3 regions of the Streptomyces castrisilvae genome follow, and region 2 is predicted to be linked to each of the others. Evidence: riboswitches for the same ligand, from Rfam matches in the RefSeq annotation. Region 2 holds a riboswitch; each other region holds the start of a gene.

Region 1 (5,687 bases), 2.0 Mb from region 2:
TTGAAGAGGTTGGAGACCTGGGGCTCGATGCACTCGTAGACCCCCGCGATCGAGGCGATCGTCGCGGTCGGGGCGATCGCCAGGAGCAGCGAGTTGCGCATCCCGGTCTTCGCGATCCGGGCGCGCAGGGCGTCCCAGCGCTCCGGCCAGTTCGGCTCGGTGTCGTAGTGGTCCGGGTGCAGCACCCCGCGCGCGGCCCGGGTCTCGGACCAGGCGGGGAGGGGGCCCGACCTCTCGGCGAGGTCGCAGGACGCCTCGTAGGCGGCGAGCATGACGCGCTCGGCGATCTTCGTGGAGAGCGCGCGGGCCTCGGGGGAGTCGAACGGCAGCCGCAGCTGGAAGAAGACGTCCTGGAGGCCCATGGCGCCCAGGCCCACCGGCCGCCAGCGGGCGTTGGAACGGCCGGCCTGCTCGGTCGGGTAGAAGTTGATGTCCACGACCCGGTCGAGGAAGGTCACGGCGGTGCGCACGGTGGCGTCCAGACGCTCCCAGTCGATCGTGCCCTCGGTGACGAACGCGCCGAGATTGACCGAGCCGAGGTTGCAGACGGCCGTCTCGCCGTCGTCGGTGACCTCCAGGATCTCGGTGCACAGGTTCGAGGAGTGCACGACGCGGCCCGGCTCGGCGGTCTGGTTCGCGGTCCGGTTGGAGGCGTCCTTGAACGTCATCCAGCCCTGGCCGGTCTGCGCGAGGGTCCGCATCATCCGGCCGTACAGCTCACGGGCCGGCATGGTCTTGCGGGCCAGGCCCTTCGCCTCGGCCGCCCGGTAGGCGGCGTCGAAGTCGTCGCCCCACAGGTCGGTCAGCTCGGGCACGTCCGCCGGGGAGAACAGCGACCAGGTGGAGTCCGCGTCGACCCGGCGCATGAACTCGTCCGGGATCCAGTGCGCCAGGTTCAGGTTGTGCGTACGCCGCTGGTCCTCGCCCGTGTTGTCGCGCAGTTCGAGGAACTCCTCGATGTCCGCGTGCCAGGTCTCCAGGTAGACGGCGGCCGCGCCCTTGCGCCGGCCGCCCTGGTTGACGGCGGCGACGGAGGCGTCGAGCGTCTTCAGGAACGGCACGATGCCGTTGGAGTGCCCGTTGGTGCCGCGGATCAGCGAACCGCGGGCGCGGATGCGGGAGTAGGAGAGGCCGATGCCCCCCGCGTGCTTCGACAGGCGCGCCACCTGGTGGTAGCGGTCGTAGATCGAGTCCAGCTCGTCCAGCGGCGAGTCCAGCAGATAGCAGGAGGACATCTGCGGGTGGCGGGTGCCGGAGTTGAAGAGCGTGGGGGAGGAGGGCAGGTAGTCCAGCCGGCTCATCAGCCCGTACAGCGAGGCGACCTCGTCGAGCGCGCGCTCGGAGTTGTCCTCGGCGAGCCCGGCGGCGACCCGGAGCATGAAGTGCTGCGGCGTCTCGATGACCTGGCGGGTGTGCGGGTGGCGCAGCAGGTAGCGGCTGTGCAGGGTGCGCAGCCCGAAGTAGCCGAAGCGGTCGTCGGCGCCGTCGGTGAGGGACCGCTCCACCAGCGCGTCCAGGGCCGCGGCGTGCAGCGTCACGAACTCGGCGGTGCGGTCCGCGATCAGGCCCTCGCGGTGCCCCACGGCGACCGAGGCGGAGAACGACGTCGAGCCCTGCCCGGCGGCCTCGTCCGCGATGGAGCGGGTGAGGAGGCGGGCGGCGAGCCGGGAGTAGGCGGGGTCCTCGGAGATGAGGCCCGCGGCGGCCTCGGTGGCCAGCGAGCGCAGCTCCGCCTCGTCCGACCGGGCGTTGCGGCCGCGCAGGGCCGCGGCGGCGACGCGCCCCGGGTCGGTGTCGGGCAGATCGGCGGTGAGGTCGGTCAGGGTCCGCAGCAGTGCGGTGCCTGGCCCGTCGCTCATGGTCCCCGTTGATTCGGCCGCTGAGACCGGATCGGCTGGCGCGATGGTCACGTGGTGCTCTCCCTCGCTCGGCTCTGGGCCGGCGGAGGGCGGGGCAGCCGGGCGGGCGCGGGCCCGGTCGGGGCAGCACTCCGTGCGGCGTCCACCGGCCCATCCACGAGGCCCGGACGTCTGGGCACCCGGTTCGGTCGAGCCGGATGCGCTGTCGGCAGGTCCTCGGACTTACGGGTGCGCAAAAGCACACCGAACACACCGTTGCGGGACAGTTCCGGATTCGCACCGGATTTCCCTGCGGCGACAGCGAGCACGAGCATACATGTGGGGGCCGCCGGATGAGGCGGCCCCCACATGTTGTGTCGCGTGACGTAAAACTGTGCGGTCAGTGACCGCCCGGCGCCCCGGCCGTGGCCGGCGGGAGCTCCGCCTTCACGCCCGGGTCGCCCGCGTCCGCGGTGTAGTCGCCCGGAGCGGTCTCGTCCTCCCCGGCGGGCGCCTTCACGGCGTTCAGGACGAAGGTCAGCACCACGGTGACGACGACGTTGAGCACGAAGGCCGTGAGGCCGATGTAGCCGATCTCACCGAGACCCGGGATCTCCTTGGAGGACCCGCCGAAGTGCTTCTGGGTGGGGCTCGCGACCCCGTAGGCGGCGGCCGTTCCGTAGATCATGCCGACCGCCCAGCCGGCGAGCAGCGCCCAGCGGTGGAACCAGCGGGTGAACAGACCGCCGACCAGGGCCGGCATCGTCTGGAGGATCCAGATCCCGCCGAGCAGCTGGAAGTTGATCGCGACGGTCTTGTCCATGGTCAGGACGAAGGCGAGCGCGCCGACCTTGACCAGCAGCGAGACCATCTTGGAGACCTTGGTCTCCTGCTCGGGGGTCGCGTCGGGCTTCAGGAAGTCCTTGTAGATGTTGCGGGTGAAGAGATTCGCCGCGGCGATCGACATGATCGCGGCCGGCACCAGCGCGCCGATGCCGATGGCGGCGAACGCCACGCCCGCGAACCAGTCGGGGAACATGTTCTCGAACAGCTGCGGGATGGCCAGCTGGCCGTTGTCCACCTTGACGCCGGCGGCGATCGCCATGAAGCCGAGCAGCGCGAGCAGGCCCAGCATCAGCGAGTACAGCGGCAGGATCGTGGTGTTGCGGCGGATCACCTCACGGCTGCGGCTGGAGAGGGTCGCCGTGATGGAGTGCGGGTACATGAAGAGCGCCAGCGCGGAGCCGAGCGCCAGGGTGGCGTAACCCCAGTGGCCCGCCGCGCCCGGGGCGAGCGCGCCGGTCGGCTTCCCGCCGGGCGGCCCGGCGAACTTGTCCTGGGCGGCGGCGAAGATGTCGTCGAAGCCGCCGAGCTTGATCGGGATGTAGATGATCGCCACGGCGATGACCAGGTAGATCAGCCCGTCCTTGACGAACGCGATCAGCGCCGGCGCGCGCAGCCCGGAGGAGTACGTGTACGCGGCGAGGACCGCGAACGCGATCAGCAGCGGCAGGTCCTTGACGAACCAGTTGGTGTTCTCGCCGCCGCCGACGCCCATCACGTCCAGCACCGCCTGGATGCCGACGAGCTGGAGCGCGATGTAGGGCATCGTGGCGAGGATGCCGGTGACGGCGACCGCCAGCGAGAGCCCCTTCGAGCCGAAGCGGCCGCGGACGAAGTCCGAGGTGGTGACGTAGCCGTGCTTGTGCGAGACCGACCACAGGCGCGGCAGGAAAGTGAAGATCAGCGGGTACACCAGGATGGTGTAGGGGACCGCGAAGAAGCCGGCCGCGCCCGCCGCGTAGATCGCCGCCGGGACGGCGACGAAGGTGTACGCGGTGTAGAGGTCGCCGCCGAGCAGGAACCAGGTGACCCAGGTGCCGAACGACCGTCCGCCCAGGCCCCATTCGTCGAGACTTGCCTCGTTCTCGGCCTTGCGCCAGCGGGCGGCCATGAAGCCGATGACCGTGACGGCCAGGAAGAAGAAGATGAAGACGCCGAGCGCGACGCCGTTCACGCCGTCCTTCATGCCGACGCACCCCCCTTGCGGGCGCGCTGGTCACGCTGCCACAGCTTGTACGCGATCATGGTGAGGGCGGTCGAGATCAGCACCCACAGCATCTGGTACCAGTAGAAGAACGGAATGCCGATGAAGGTCGGGTCGATCTTCGCGTACGAACTCACCCAGAGCATCGCCACGAACGGCGCGATGAGACAGAGCGCGATGACCACCCTCATCGGTGTGACCGTGGGTGGCTTTTCTTCTGGTTCTTCCGGCATGGCGGCGACTCCGTCCCCTCGCTGATCACCTGGTGCAACGCGCACGAAATCTAAGGGAGGGTTCTGGCCAGCGTCACCCCCTGTCCGCATTGCGGTCCGGCAAAATCGGCGTCGGGCCGGCCGGATGATCACGATTGCGCCGAACGTCCCCGCGCCGGTGCGCGGCTGAGGGGCGTGGAACGCCCAACAGCCCCTCGGCGGCGGGTCCGAGGGGCTGTTGGGCGCGCACATTCGTGCGGAGGGTCAGTCCAGTGGCCGCTTGAGGCGGGCCACGAACTTGTAGCGGTCGCCGCGGTAGACCGAGCGCACCCACTCGACCGGTTCGCCCTGTTCGTCCAGCGAGTGCCGGGACAGCATGAGCATCGGCAGGCCCACGTCCGTGCCGAGCAGTCCGGCCTCGCGCGGGGTGGCGAGCGAGGTCTCGATGGTCTCCTCGGCCTCGGCCAGCCGGACGTCGTACACCTCGGACAGCGCCGTGTAGAGCGAGGTGTACTTCACCAGCGAACGGCGCAGCGCCGGGAAGCGCTTGGCCGACAGGTGCGTGGTCTCGATGGCCATCGGCTCGCCGCTCGCCAGGCGCAGGCGCTCGATCCGCAGGACCCGGCCGCCCGCGCTGATGTCGAGCAGCCCGGCGAGCGTGTCGTCGGCGGTGACATAGCCGATGTCCAGGAGCTGCGAGGTCGGTTCGAGTCCCTGGGCCCTCATGTCCTCGGTGTACGAGGTGAGTTGCAGGGCCTGGGAGACCTTCGGCTTGGCGACGAAGGTGCCCTTGCCCTGGATGCGTTCCAGCCGGCCCTCGACGACCAGTTCCTGGAGCGCCTGGCGCACGGTGGTGCGCGAGGTGTCGAATTCGGCGGCCAGGGTCCGCTCCGGGGGCACGGGGGTGCCCGGCGGCATGGTGTCCGTCATGTCGAGGAGATGTCGCTTGAGCCGGTAGTACTTAGGGACGCGCGCGGTACGCGCACCCGCGCCCGCGCCCGTCTCGTTCTCCGGACTTCCCCCGTCGGCGCCCATGGCCCGCCTTCCCGACTGCTGCGTTGCTGCCGTCACCGGCTCCTCCGTCTGTCGCGGCTCACATGGTGGCACGGTCCGGTCACGGCTCGTCGCCCTCCCTCAGGTGTCGGTCCTATAACGGACGCGAGTGCACTTCTTATACACCCTTGACACCCCTAAAGGTCTAGGCCAAGCTCCCGGTACTGGTCTAAACCATTAAAGACCAGGTCCCAGCCCCAGCAGTACTCGTCGACGTTTTCGCGCGGTGGGGGGAGGGGGTTGCAGCATCCCTGAGGAGGGTGGCGTGAAGCGCAAGCTCATCGCGGCGATCGGCGTCGCGGGCATGTTGGTTTCCATTGCGGCGTGTGGTTCGGACGACAAGTCTTCGTCCTCGAAGGACCCGAAGGACCGCAAGGAAGACCTGACTGTCTGGCTCATGGGCGAGGCCCAGTCGACCTGGCCGGAACTGGTCAAGGACGTCAATGCCGAGTTCAAGAAGAAGTACCCGAACGTCAAGGTCAAGGTCCAGTACCAGGGCTGGGCGGACAAGGTCAAGAAGCTCGACACCTCCCTCGG
Region 2 (5,687 bases):
TCCCAGTCGATGCGCGCGTCGGCAAGCTCCTCGGCCGGGACCCGGGTGGTGTCCCACCCGATCCCCGTATCGGCCGGGATCTCCTCGCGGGCCGGGGCCCGTCCGCCCACGATCCACAGGTCGTCGCCGGGCAACCCGGGAGAAACGGGGGCGCCGTCCTCCGGCACCGTCGTACTCGCCTCGCTGCCGATCGTCAGATCAGGGCGTCGCTCTCCGCCGGAAACACGCCCGGTGCCGTCCGAACCACCCTGCGACATCTCAAGCGCGAGGGCCTCACCCTCCAGCGACAGCACAACGCTTACGGACGGGGCAGGTGGCTGAGCGGCGTCCTCGGAGGTGCCGGCGAAAGCCGCCGGGGCAACTCCGGCCAGCGCGACCGACCCCACAACTCCGGCTGCTGCCCAACGGCGCTTCCTGGGTGATGACATGGTCAATGTGCTCCTCTGCAGATGGGCGCCACTCGGTGCGGACGATTCGCGGTGCCGGCTGGGGCGCGTGCGCTCAAGACCTCCCGGTCCTGGCGGATCAACAACGTGCGGCCTGCCGGTGGAGGGCACCTTCACCGCTGCCGGTACGACGCGGCTCGGCGGCCCGCGGTGCCGCCCCGAGCCGCTGCCCCCGCGTGACCACACCAACCCTAAGCACGATGGTAATCATTTTCAACTAGACATCAGCGGGTTGCCCGTAGCGGGATCCCATTCACCATGCTTTGCCCCATACCCGCATCGATCGGCGGCGCGCCGAGAGCGTTGAGGGGCACGGCGTTCGCCGGACGGTCGCCGCCGCGGTTGAAGCGACGGCGCCGCCGGCGCCCCGAGGAAACGTACTTACGCCACTGTCCGGGTCAGCCGCCGACCGTGAGCTGGATGTTGCCGATGCGCCCCATCCCGTCGAAGGAGACAACGGCCGCACCGGTCGGCAGGTCGGCGATCAGCCGGTCGCCCTCCACACGCTGCGGCACCCCGTAGTGCTCGAAGTACCCCGTGACGGCCTGTCGTGGCGAACGCCCGATGAGCGAGACCCCGGTCATGAGCACGCGCGGCAGGGCGACGGGATCGAGATCGGCGCTCGGGACCTTCGGGTCGTCGGGCAGGAAGTACACCTGTGTACCGGGCCCTGCGGGCTGCCCTATGTACCCGGGGGCGTCGGCCACCCCCATCCCCGCGAAGGCCAGCATCTCGGCGGCCCGCCGGGGATCGTCGAAACCGGACAGATCGATTTCCTCAGCGGTGAACTCGGGAATCCCGTGCGCCTGCCCGTACCGTGCCACGGCAGCGGACAACGCCACGACCTCACTCCCGCCGAGCCCGGGATTTGCCCAGCCCCACAGCCAGGAACCCCCCTCCATGTCGTATGTCCCCAGGACACCGACCCGTAGCCGCACCTCCCCCTGCTGGTAGGAACACGTCGCCAGGTCCGCGTTCCACGGCGCCTCGGGCAGGAACTCCATGAGCGTCTCGAGCTGAGCGGCGCCCCAGACGGAGTGCCGTTCCGCCTCAAGCAGGAACTGGTCGCTGAATCCGTTTGCCATGATCACGAGCGTAGAGGGCAAGCCCCGCTCAGGGAGAGCCAGCCCGGGGCCCAACTCCTGAGCGGCCGCGCCGGCGTCGGAACATTCCGCCCAGATGCCCTACCGGCATGGTCGCCTGACCGCGCACCGGCCCGGGGCCGGGCCGGTCGTGACCATCCGCAGCTGCCTGGCCGGCCATGGCTGGGGCCTGTTCGTTCATCCGTCGGGACCCGTCGAGCCGGCGACCCGGCGGGTGTCACGGGGCGGCGTGCCCGCCGCTCCCGTCCGTCTCGGCCCGGCGCGGGGAGCCGCGTCCGTCCGTGATCCGCAGCAGATACGTGTCCATGATCCAGCCGTGCCGCTCGCGCGCCTCCGCGCGGACCTGCCGGATGCGGTCGGAGACCTCGTGGAGCGGCCCCGCGACGAGGAGTTCGTCCGGGGTGCCGAGGTAGGCACCCCAGTAGATCCACACGTCGTTGCCCGCGACCTGGGTGAACGACTCGTGGGCGTCGAGCATGACGACGATGTCTCCGTCGTCGTTCTGGCCGACTTCGGCGAGGCGGCGGGCCGGGGTGATGTGCACCGGGCGGCCCACCTGGTTGAGCGGGATGCGGTGACGGGCGGTCAGGGAGGCGACGCTCGTGATGCCGGGGATCACCTCGACGCCCACCAGGAGCGCGCCGCGGTCCTCGATGTCCCCGAGGATGCCGAGCGTGCTGTCGTACAGGGACGGGTCGCCCCAGACGAGGAAGGCCCCTGTCTCGCCGGCCGTCATCTCCTCGCGCATCGCCCTCTCGAAGATCTCGCCACGCCGCTCGCGCCAGTCCTGGACGGCCGCTGTGTAGTCCGAGCGGCCCATCGCGCCCCGGTCGCGGCTGGGGTCCTCGACCTCCACCACACGGTAGGAACCCTCCGCGTGCTCCTCGATCATCCGGTGGCGCAGGTCGGTCAGGGACGCTTTGTGGGGTCCCTTGCCGACGATGAAGAAGACGTCGGCGCGCCGTATCGCCTTCACGGCCTGAAGGGTCAGGTGGTCGGGATCGCCGGCCCCGATGCCGATGACGAGGATCGCGCGCTGCTGCGTACTCATGCGGACAGTCTTCCAGGGACCTCTCCCCTGCACCTCGGCGCCCGACCCCGGTTTCCTCGTCCACCCGGTCACTACGTACGATCACCAGGTCAAAGCCGCGGCAGGAGCCAGGAAGCCGGTGCGAATCCGGCACGGTCCCGCCACTGTGACCGCGCACGTCCCTCGGGGCGTCCGCGGAAGTCAGGTCACTGACCTGCCGCGGGCCCGATCCGAGGAGCGCGGACTCCGCAGGAGGCTTCCCATGCACGACGGTCACAGCCGTCCCCATTTCTCGTTCTTCCCCTCGCACGCGGCGTCCGCGGCCTCACGCGGGCGCGGTCCGGCGCGCCTCGCCGCGGCCGTCACCGCGCTGTCGGCGATCCTGCTGACGGCCGGCTGCGGCTCCTCCGGCACCGCCGCCGGCTCCCCGGAGGCAAGTGCCTCGACGGCGAAGGGCTTCCCCGTCACCATCGACAACTGCGGTGTCAGGACGACGTACACGAAGCCGCCGTCCCGCGCGGTGACCATCCACCAGCATCCGGCCGAGCTGATGCTCGCGCTCGGGCTCAAGGACCGGATGGCCGGTACGTCGTACCCCGACTCGGCGGTCCTGCCCGCGCTGCGCGAGGACTTCGCGTCGATCCCGCAGCTGTCGAAGCAGGCGCCGTCGTTCGAGAAGGTCCTCGATACCGATCCCGATTTCGTCTACGGCGGGTACGCCAGCGCGTTCGCGGAGAAGGAGGGCCGCTCGCGCAAGGCGTTCGAGGACGCGGGCATCGACACCTACCTCAACCGGGAGAACTGCGCCGGGAAGAAGGGGGTGACCATGCAGGACACGTACACCGAGATACGCACGATCGGCAAGATCTTCGGCGTCTCCGACCGCGCGTCCGCACTCGTCTCCGAACTGCGCACCCGCGTCGACAAGGCGAGCGAGACCGTGAAGGACGCGCGCGACGTCTCCGTGTTCGTCTACGACAGCGGCGACAAGTCCGCCTTCACGGCCGGCGGCAAGGGCCTGGGCAACGAACTGATCAGGCTGGCCGGCGGCAAGAACGTCTTCTCCGACCTGGACGACGTGTTCGGCGACGTCTCCTGGGAACAGGTCGTCGACCGCAGGCCGGACGTGATCGCCATCTACGACTACGCGGGGACCGGCGTCGCCCAGAAGAAGAAGTTCCTGCTCTCCCAGCCCGCACTCGCCGACGTGCCCGCGATCAAGAACAAGCGTTTCGTGGTGCTGCCACTGACCGACACCCTCGTCGGCGTCCGCTCGGCGGACGCGGTGGGCGACCTGGCGCGCGGGCTGCACCCGGACAGCTTCAAGTGACCGCGTCCACCACGGGCGCCGCGAGCACCGCTGTGGTGAAGCCGCGCCGCCGGGCCGCGTTCGCCGTCACCCTGGTCGCGCTCACCGTGCTCCTGGCCGCCTGCCTGACCGCAGGACTCGCCGTCGGCTCGGTGCGCGTGCCGCCCGCCCAGGTGTGGGGCATCGTGACGCACGCGTTCGGCGCCGACTGGACGGAGCCCACCTGGACCCGGGCACGGGAGACGATCGTCCTCGACGTGCGCGGGCCACGCGTCCTGCTCGGCGCGGTCACCGGCGCGGGCCTCGCCGTCGTCGGAACGGCGTTGCAGGCACTGGTGCGCAACCCGCTCGCCGAGCCGTACCTCCTCGGGGTGTCCTCCGGTGCCTCGCTCGGGGCGGTCGCGGTGATCGTGTTCGGGGTGAGCCTCTTCGGCGCGGTGTCCCTGTCGGCGGCCGCGTTCACGGGGGCGCTGGGCGCGCTCGTACTCGTCTACGCCGCCGCCCGCACCGGCGGCCGCATCACCTCGCTGCGGCTCATCCTGGCCGGGGTCGCGGTGGCGTCGGTGCTCAGCGCGCTGCTGAACCTGCTGCTCCTGACGACGGACAACGGCAACGAGGCGCGCACCGTCCTCGCCTGGACGCTGGGCGGTCTGGGCGGTGTGTCCTGGAGTTCGCTCTGGCTGCCCGGTCTGGCGCTGCTGCTCGGGATCGCCGTCCTCATGGTGCAGTCCCCGAACCTGAACCTGCTGCTCGCCGGGGAGGAGGCCGCCGCCACCATGGGTCTGGATGTCGCTCGGTTCCGGGCCCGGATGTTCGTGCTCGTCTCGCTGGTCACCGGTGTGCTGGTCGCCGCCGCCGGACCGATCGGTTTCGTCGGTCTGATGCTGCCGCACGTCGTGCGGCTGCTCGTCGGCGGCGACCACCGGCGTGTGCTGCCCGCCGCCGCGCTGGGGGGTGCGTCGTTCCTGGTCCTGGCCGACATCGCGGCGCGAACCGTTGCGGCACCGCAGGAGATCCCGGTCGGCGTGCTCACCGCCCTGTGCGGAGGGCCGTTCTTCCTGTGGCTGATGCGGCGCGACGCGCGCAAGAAGGCGGGAGGCGCGGCATGACAGCGGCCGAACTGCGCGTCGAGGGCGTCACACTCACGGCCTGCGCCCGGCGACTGGTCCACGACGTCACGCTCACGGCCCGTCCCGGCGAGACCATCGGCCTCGTCGGCCCGAACGGCAGTGGCAAGTCGAGCCTGCTGCGCGCCGTCTACCGCGTCCTGCGCCCGGAAGCCGGAACGGTCCGCGTCGACGGCGCCGACGCCTGGACCCTGCCCCCACGCCGGCTCGCGCGCACACTGGCCGCGGTGGTGCAGGACACCCCGTCCGGCCTCGATCTGAGTGTGCGGGAAGTCGTCGCGATGGGCCGGACCCCGCACAAACGGCTCCTGTCGGGCGACACGGCCGAGGACGCCGCCACGATCGAGACGGCGCTCGCCTCGGTCGACGCCGTCACCCTGGCCGACCGCCCCTTCGACCATCTCTCCGGCGGCGAGCGGCAGCGGGTGCTGATCGCCCGTGCCCTGGCCCAGGAGCCGTCACTGCTCGTCCTGGACGAACCGACCAACCACCTGGACATCCGGCATCAGTTGGAGATCCTGTCCGCGCTGCGCCGACTGCCCGCGACGGTTCTCGTCGCCCTGCACGACCTCAACCTGGCCGCGTACTACTGCGATCGCCTGTACGTTCTGCGCGACGGCGGTGTCGTCGCGTCCGGACCGCCGCACGAGGTGCTCACTCCGCGCCTGCTCG
Region 3 (5,687 bases), 5.8 Mb from region 2:
CCGGAGCTGCTCCAGGCAGTCGACGACGGTGGACAGGAGCTTCTCCTGCCGGCCGCCGTGGTAGCCGCGGGCGCTCATCTCACCGACGGGCCGTCCCATCAGGACGACCTGGCTGGAGCGGTCGCCGCCGGGCTTGAGGAGGACCGGGTTCATCAGGGCGGTCGGCTCCACCCGGGCGGCCTGGGCCTGCATCGCCTGGGCGCGCCCGATCTCGGCGCCCTCGCGGGTGACGAAGGAGTTCAGCGACATGTTCTGCGCCTTGAACGGGGCGACCTTCACCCCCCGGCGCACCAGCCAGCGGCAGATCCCGGCGGTGACGACGCTCTTGCCCGCGTCCGACGTGGTTCCGGCGACCAGCAGTCCACCGCTCATCCCGTTCTCCGTCCAGAGGTCCGTCCGGGCGCGTGGGGGCCTGGGCCCCGCCCCGCTCCCGAGATCCGTCGCGCGGCCGCCCCCGCGCCCAGCCGGGCCGCCACGCTGACCCCGAGGGCCAGCACGCCCACCCGGCGCGAGAGGCGCACGGCGCGTTCGATGTCGCCGGTCTCCACCGCGCGGCCGGAACCGCCGTTGAGCACCGGCCGGTGTTCGATCCGCCCGCCGTAGGCGAGGGTGCCGCCGAGCCGTACGCCGAGCGCGCCGGCGAACGAGGCCTCCACCGGCCCCGCGTTGGGGCTGGGGTGCTGGGCCGCGTCCGCCCGCCAGGCGCGTACCGCTTCTCGCGGCCGGCCCCCGGCGGCCACGGCGAGCAGGGCCGTCAGCCGGGCGCCCGGCCAGCCCGCGAGGTCGTCCAGCCGGGCCGATGCCCAGCCGTAACGCCGGTAGCGGGGCGACTTGTGGCCGACCATCGCGTCCAGCGTGTTGGCGGCGCGGAAGCCGACGAGCCCGGGGACGCCGCCCAGGGCGCCCCACACCAGGGCGCCGACCACGGCGTCGGAGGTGTTCTCGGCGACGGACTCCACGACGGCGCGGGCGATCTGCGGGGCGTCCAGGGACTGCGGGTCGCGCCCGCACAGATGCGGCAGCCGCTCCCGGGCCAGCTCGACATCGCCCGCCGCGAGGGCCGCGCCGATGGACCGCGCCTCGCGCCCCAGAGACGTACCGCCGACGACGGACCAGGTGGCGGCGGCGGTCAGGGCTACGGACGCGGCGGGGTGGCGGCGCAGGGCGCGGGCGGCCAGCGCGGCGCTCCCGGCGGCGCCTCCGGCGCAGAGCAGGGTGTGCAGTGCGCCCCAGCCCCGGTGGTCGCGCCAGAGCCGGTGTTCGACGCCTGCCGCGGCCCGCCCGAAGGCGGCGACCGGGTGCCCCCTGCGGGGGTCACCGAGCAGCAGATCGCCGATCAGACCGGCCGTGGCGCCGTACGCGTAGATGCGATCGGCACGCACGGTTCAGCCGGCCGTCACGCCTCGGAGGACCTTCGTACGGGCAGCCGCCCGCGGGGGCGGCGGGGGAACGGTCGCACGGCAGCCGGGCATGGCGATATGTCCTCACTCAGGGTCCGCGCCCTGGTTCGACGTGACGGCGGCGAGAGTCTCCTGGCTTCCGGATCGGCGGTTTCCCCGGTCTTCCAGTCCGCCTCGGCGGGCCGTGACGTGCGGTGGTGGGGACCGCTCCCCGGTGACAGTGGCGGGACCGCGCCGGATTCGCACCGGCTTCCTCTGCTGTCGCCGTAATGGCTCCGGCAGTCCACCACGCCCCGCGAACGCCCGTCAACTTGCTGTTGACCTGCGACGGCGCAGTGTGCGCAGACGCACATCGGGCCGGAAGCGCACGAGGTGCGTCCGGCCCGATGCGAGGGGGAGGAGGTGTCAGGCGACGATCAGATAGATGCCGTACGCGACCGCCGCCGCGCACAGCCCGAAGCAGACGTACGCGCCGGCGCGGGCCAGCAGGAGCGAGGTGCCCGCCCGGCCGCCCCGCGTGGCAGGCTCGGGCTGCTTGGAGAGGCCGACGATGCCGAGGGTGAAGAGGCCCACCAGAGCGACGGTGGTGACGAGGGAGACGCCGAAGACGGTTCCCAGGGCTGCCCAGTCGATGTTCATGCGGAGTGTCCTTACCGAGTACCGGAGTACCGGGATGAGTGCCGGGTCGCTCAGACCGTGGCGGGCCGGGGAGGATCGGCGACGGGTGCCGCGGGGGCCGGGATGGTGGCGGTGAGGTCGTGGGCCTGGGCGGCGATGGTGGGCGGCGGGCTGACGGCCGCGATGGCGGTGGTGACGACGCCCGCGGGTTCGGCCGCGATCCCGTCCCCGGAGCCGGGCGCGACATCGCCGTGGCCGACGGGCTTACGGCGGGAGAGCACCCAGATCGTGCCGGAGCCGGCGACCAGCAGGGCCGCGACGACCACGACGCCCCAGGTGCCCTGCTTCGTGAGGAACTCCGCGCCCGCGCCGACCAGTCCCGCGGCCGGCAGGGTCAGTCCCCAGGCGATGAACATCCGGGTGGCGGTGGACCAGCGGACCACGCCTCCCTTGCGGCCGAGGCCCGCGCCCATCACGGCGCCGGAGCAGGACTGGGTGGTGGAGAGGGAGAAGCCGAGGTGCGAGGAGGCCAGGATGACGGTGGCCGCGCCGGTCTGGGCGGCGAAGCCCTGCGGCGGCTTCAGCTCGGTCAGGCCGCTGCCCATGGTGCGGATGATGCGCCAGCCGCCCAGGTAGGTGCCCATCGCGATGGCCAGGCCGGCGCTGACGATGACCCAGACCGGTGGGTTGGAGCCGGGGGAGAGGACGCCGCCGGTGACGAGGGCCAGGGTGATGATGCCCATCGTCTTCTGCGCGTCGTTGGTGCCGTGGGCGAGCGAGACGAGCCCGGCCGACGCGATCTGGCCGGCCCGGTAGCCCTTGGCGGTCGCCTTCTCCTGGGCGTCGTTCCGGATCTTCCCGCCGATCCGGTACGTCAGCCGGGTGGCCAGCAGCGCGGCCAGACCGGCCACGATCGGGGCGGCGACGGCGGGCAGCAGCACCTTGGTGACGACGGTGCCGCCGTTGACCGACGACCAGCCGGCGGACATCACCGCGGCGCCGATGAGGCCGCCGAACAGTGCGTGGGAGGAGCTGGACGGGAGCCCGACCAGCCAGGTCAGAAGATTCCACAGGATGGCGCCGACGAGCGCCGCGAAGATGACCTCGGTTCTGAGGCCGTTCTCATTGACGATCCCGCCGGAGATCGTCTTGGCGACCTCCACGGACAGGAACGCGCCGACCAGATTGAGAACGGCGGACATCGCGACCGCCGTCTTGGGTTTGAGTGCGCCGGTCGAGATGGTGGTGGCCATCGCGTTGGCGGTGTCGTGGAAACCGTTCGTGAAATCGAACACTAGAGCTGTCACGATCACTATCGCGAGCAGCAGCGTGATGTGTTCCATTTACCCAGGCAATCGTTCGACGTCATTGGCACGTGGAACGTAGGCAACTTGAGTGAACGGAAGATGAACTGAGCAGGGCGTTGCGGTGACCCCATCCGGAGCGGGCCGCTCATCCATCGAAAGGATCTTCGTATGAGTGACCGGGACGCGATCGCACAGGCATGGGAAGCGGTCGTCGCCACGGCCCGCAGAACGGCGGCCGAAGGGCTGGTCGTCGGGACCTCCGGAAACGTCTCCGCGCGGGTCGGCGACACCGTGCTCGTCACCCCCAGCGGAGTGCCCTACGAACGGCTCCGCCCCGAGGACGCGGTCGGCGTCGATCCGGAAGGCAACCAGATACTCGGCGAGCTGGCCCCCACCAGCGAACTCCCCCTCCACCTCGCCGTCTACCGGAACACCGGGGCGACCGCCGTCGTGCACACCCACGCGGTGCACGCCACCGCCGTCTCCACGCTCGTCACCGAGGTCCCCACCGTCCACTACGCCGCGGCCGTCCTCGGCGGCACCGTCCGGGTCGCGCCCTACGCCAGATACGGCACCGTCGAACTGGCCGAGAACATGCTCACCGCCCTGCGCGACCGCACCGGCTGCCTGCTCGCCAACCACGGCACGGTCACCTACGGCGCCACGCTCGACGAGGCGTACGACCGCACCGCCCAGCTCGAATGGCTCTGCCGCGTCTGGCTCACCGCCAGTTCCGTGCCCGGCCGCTCCCCGGCCCTGCTCACACCGGACCAGCTGGACGAGGTGGGCGAGGCGCTCAAGGGGTACGGGCAGCGCCGACGGGGTTGAGTCCGCACCCGTCCGGCCACCGGACGGCCCTGTCCACTGGCATCGTGCCGCCCCGGCCCCGAGACTGATGACGTGCGCCCGGTAACAGCGACGGCACTGGCCGTCACCACACTCATCGGCGCCGGAGCGGCAGCGGTCGCGGTCGGCCGGTTCGCCGGCGACCGCGCCCTCAGGACACCGCCCGGACGCCCCCTGCCCGCCGACCGTGAACTCACCGTGCACGCGACAGCGGCCGGACAGATCACCCTGACCCGGTCGCTCACCTCGCTGCGCCCCGGCGTCTACGGGCTGACCGGCAAGGACGTCCACGCCGTCGTCGGCCCCGTGATCGACCGCGCCCACCAGGCCGCCGACACCGTCGTACGCCGGCTGGAACGCGTCGACCACGGCATCCTGGCGCCCGGCGACAAGGTCCGCATGACGCCCCAGGTCCACACCGGCGACCCGGAGACCGCGCTCGGCCTCGCCTTCCGCGAGGTGGAGATCCCCGGCGAACTCGGCGCACTGCCCGCCTGGTACGTACCGGCCCCCCGCTCCACCTGGGTCATCATCGTGCACGGCATCGGCGCCACCCGCGAACAGCCCCTCAACATCATGGGCTTCCTGCACGGACAGCAGCTGCCCGTGCTCAACCTCGCCCACCGCGGCGACCCGGGCGCGCCCCGCTCCCCGGACGGCCGCGGCCACCTCGGCGAGTCCGAGTGGCGCGACCTGGACGCCGCCATCCGCTTCGCCGTCCGCAACGGCGCCGAGCAGGTCGTCCTGCACGGCTGGTCCACCGGCGCCTCCATGGCCCTGCACGCCTGCGTCGGCTCCGCGCTCCGGGACCGGATCTGCGGCCTCGTCCTCGACTCCCCGGTGCTGGACTGGGCCACCACCCTGCGCAGCCTCGCCTCCGCCCGCGGCGTCCCCGCCGCGCTGCTGCCGCTCGCCGTGCGCGCCGCCCAGGGACAGACCGGGCTGCACGGGGCCAGGCTTCTGGACACCACCCTGCCCGCGACCCTGCACACCCCGACGCTGATCTTCCACGGCCCCGACGACACGCTGGCCCCCTGGCTGCACTCCCGCCGGCTCGCCGCCCGCCGCCCCGAACTGATCGCCCTGCACACCGTGGCCGGGGCTCCGCATGCGTCGATGTGGAACGCCGACCCGGCCCACTACGAAGAGACCCTGCGCCGCTTCCTCACGCCCCTGATGTGAGGTGATGCGCCGCTTCGGCCGATTGGTCCCGGCCGGAGCGCGCTGCCTGCGGACACCGGTGCACCGGGTTCCGTTTGGGCTTTCGGGCCGACAGGGGCAAGACTGCTCCCCGTGACGTCCCGTACCCCGCGCGACTCCAGGCTGCGACTTGTCCGCCCGCGACCCCTCGCCACCGCTCGCAAGGCCGTGACGACCCGGCGCACCAGGCCCGCGCCGCGCCCGCCCGAGGGCACACCGCCCCGGGCGGAACTGGCCCGCCAGGCCAGGAAGGCCCTCGCCGACGCCGTACGGATCGCCCGCTGGGCGGCCGACGGGGCGGGACCCGGCGGCCCGC

Evidence for each region. Region 2 has a riboswitch for cobalamin ahead of P8A18_RS31860 (ABC transporter substrate-binding protein). Riboswitches for the same ligand answer to the same signal wherever they lie in the genome.
Region 1: another riboswitch for cobalamin. It lies ahead of P8A18_RS23395 (ribonucleoside-diphosphate reductase subunit alpha); the one in region 2 lies ahead of P8A18_RS31860 (ABC transporter substrate-binding protein).
Region 3: another riboswitch for cobalamin. It lies ahead of P8A18_RS06385 (cobalamin biosynthesis protein); the one in region 2 lies ahead of P8A18_RS31860 (ABC transporter substrate-binding protein).

What each region holds. Positions count from the first base shown of each region.
Region 1 covers NZ_CP120997.1:5,343,700-5,349,386, forward strand. The annotation lists gene P8A18_RS23395 (ribonucleoside-diphosphate reductase subunit alpha) at 1-1,910, opposite strand, end outside; adenosylcobalamin-variant (AdoCbl-variant) riboswitch at 2,062-2,160, opposite strand; gene mctP (monocarboxylate uptake permease MctP) at 2,239-3,867, opposite strand; gene P8A18_RS23405 (DUF3311 domain-containing protein) at 3,864-4,076, opposite strand; gene P8A18_RS23410 (GntR family transcriptional regulator) at 4,362-5,132, opposite strand; gene P8A18_RS23415 (sugar ABC transporter substrate-binding protein) at 5,416-5,687, shown strand, end outside.
Region 2 covers NZ_CP120997.1:7,357,281-7,362,967, reverse strand. The annotation lists gene P8A18_RS31875 (choice-of-anchor M domain-containing protein) at 1-428, opposite strand, end outside; gene P8A18_RS31870 (DUF6882 domain-containing protein) at 845-1,531, opposite strand; gene cobF (precorrin-6A synthase (deacetylating)) at 1,767-2,600, opposite strand; cobalamin riboswitch at 2,670-2,811, shown strand; gene P8A18_RS31860 (ABC transporter substrate-binding protein) at 2,842-3,909, shown strand; gene P8A18_RS31855 (FecCD family ABC transporter permease) at 3,906-4,997, shown strand; gene P8A18_RS31850 (ABC transporter ATP-binding protein) at 4,994-5,687, shown strand, end outside.
Region 3 covers NZ_CP120997.1:1,517,375-1,523,061, reverse strand. The annotation lists gene P8A18_RS06390 (cobyric acid synthase) at 1-372, opposite strand, end outside; gene P8A18_RS06385 (cobalamin biosynthesis protein) at 369-1,382, opposite strand; cobalamin riboswitch at 1,527-1,655, opposite strand; gene P8A18_RS06380 (hypothetical protein) at 1,806-2,039, opposite strand; gene P8A18_RS06375 (inorganic phosphate transporter) at 2,090-3,361, opposite strand; gene P8A18_RS06370 (class II aldolase/adducin family protein) at 3,494-4,153, shown strand; gene P8A18_RS06365 (alpha/beta hydrolase) at 4,226-5,353, shown strand; gene P8A18_RS06360 (hypothetical protein) at 5,540-5,687, shown strand, end outside.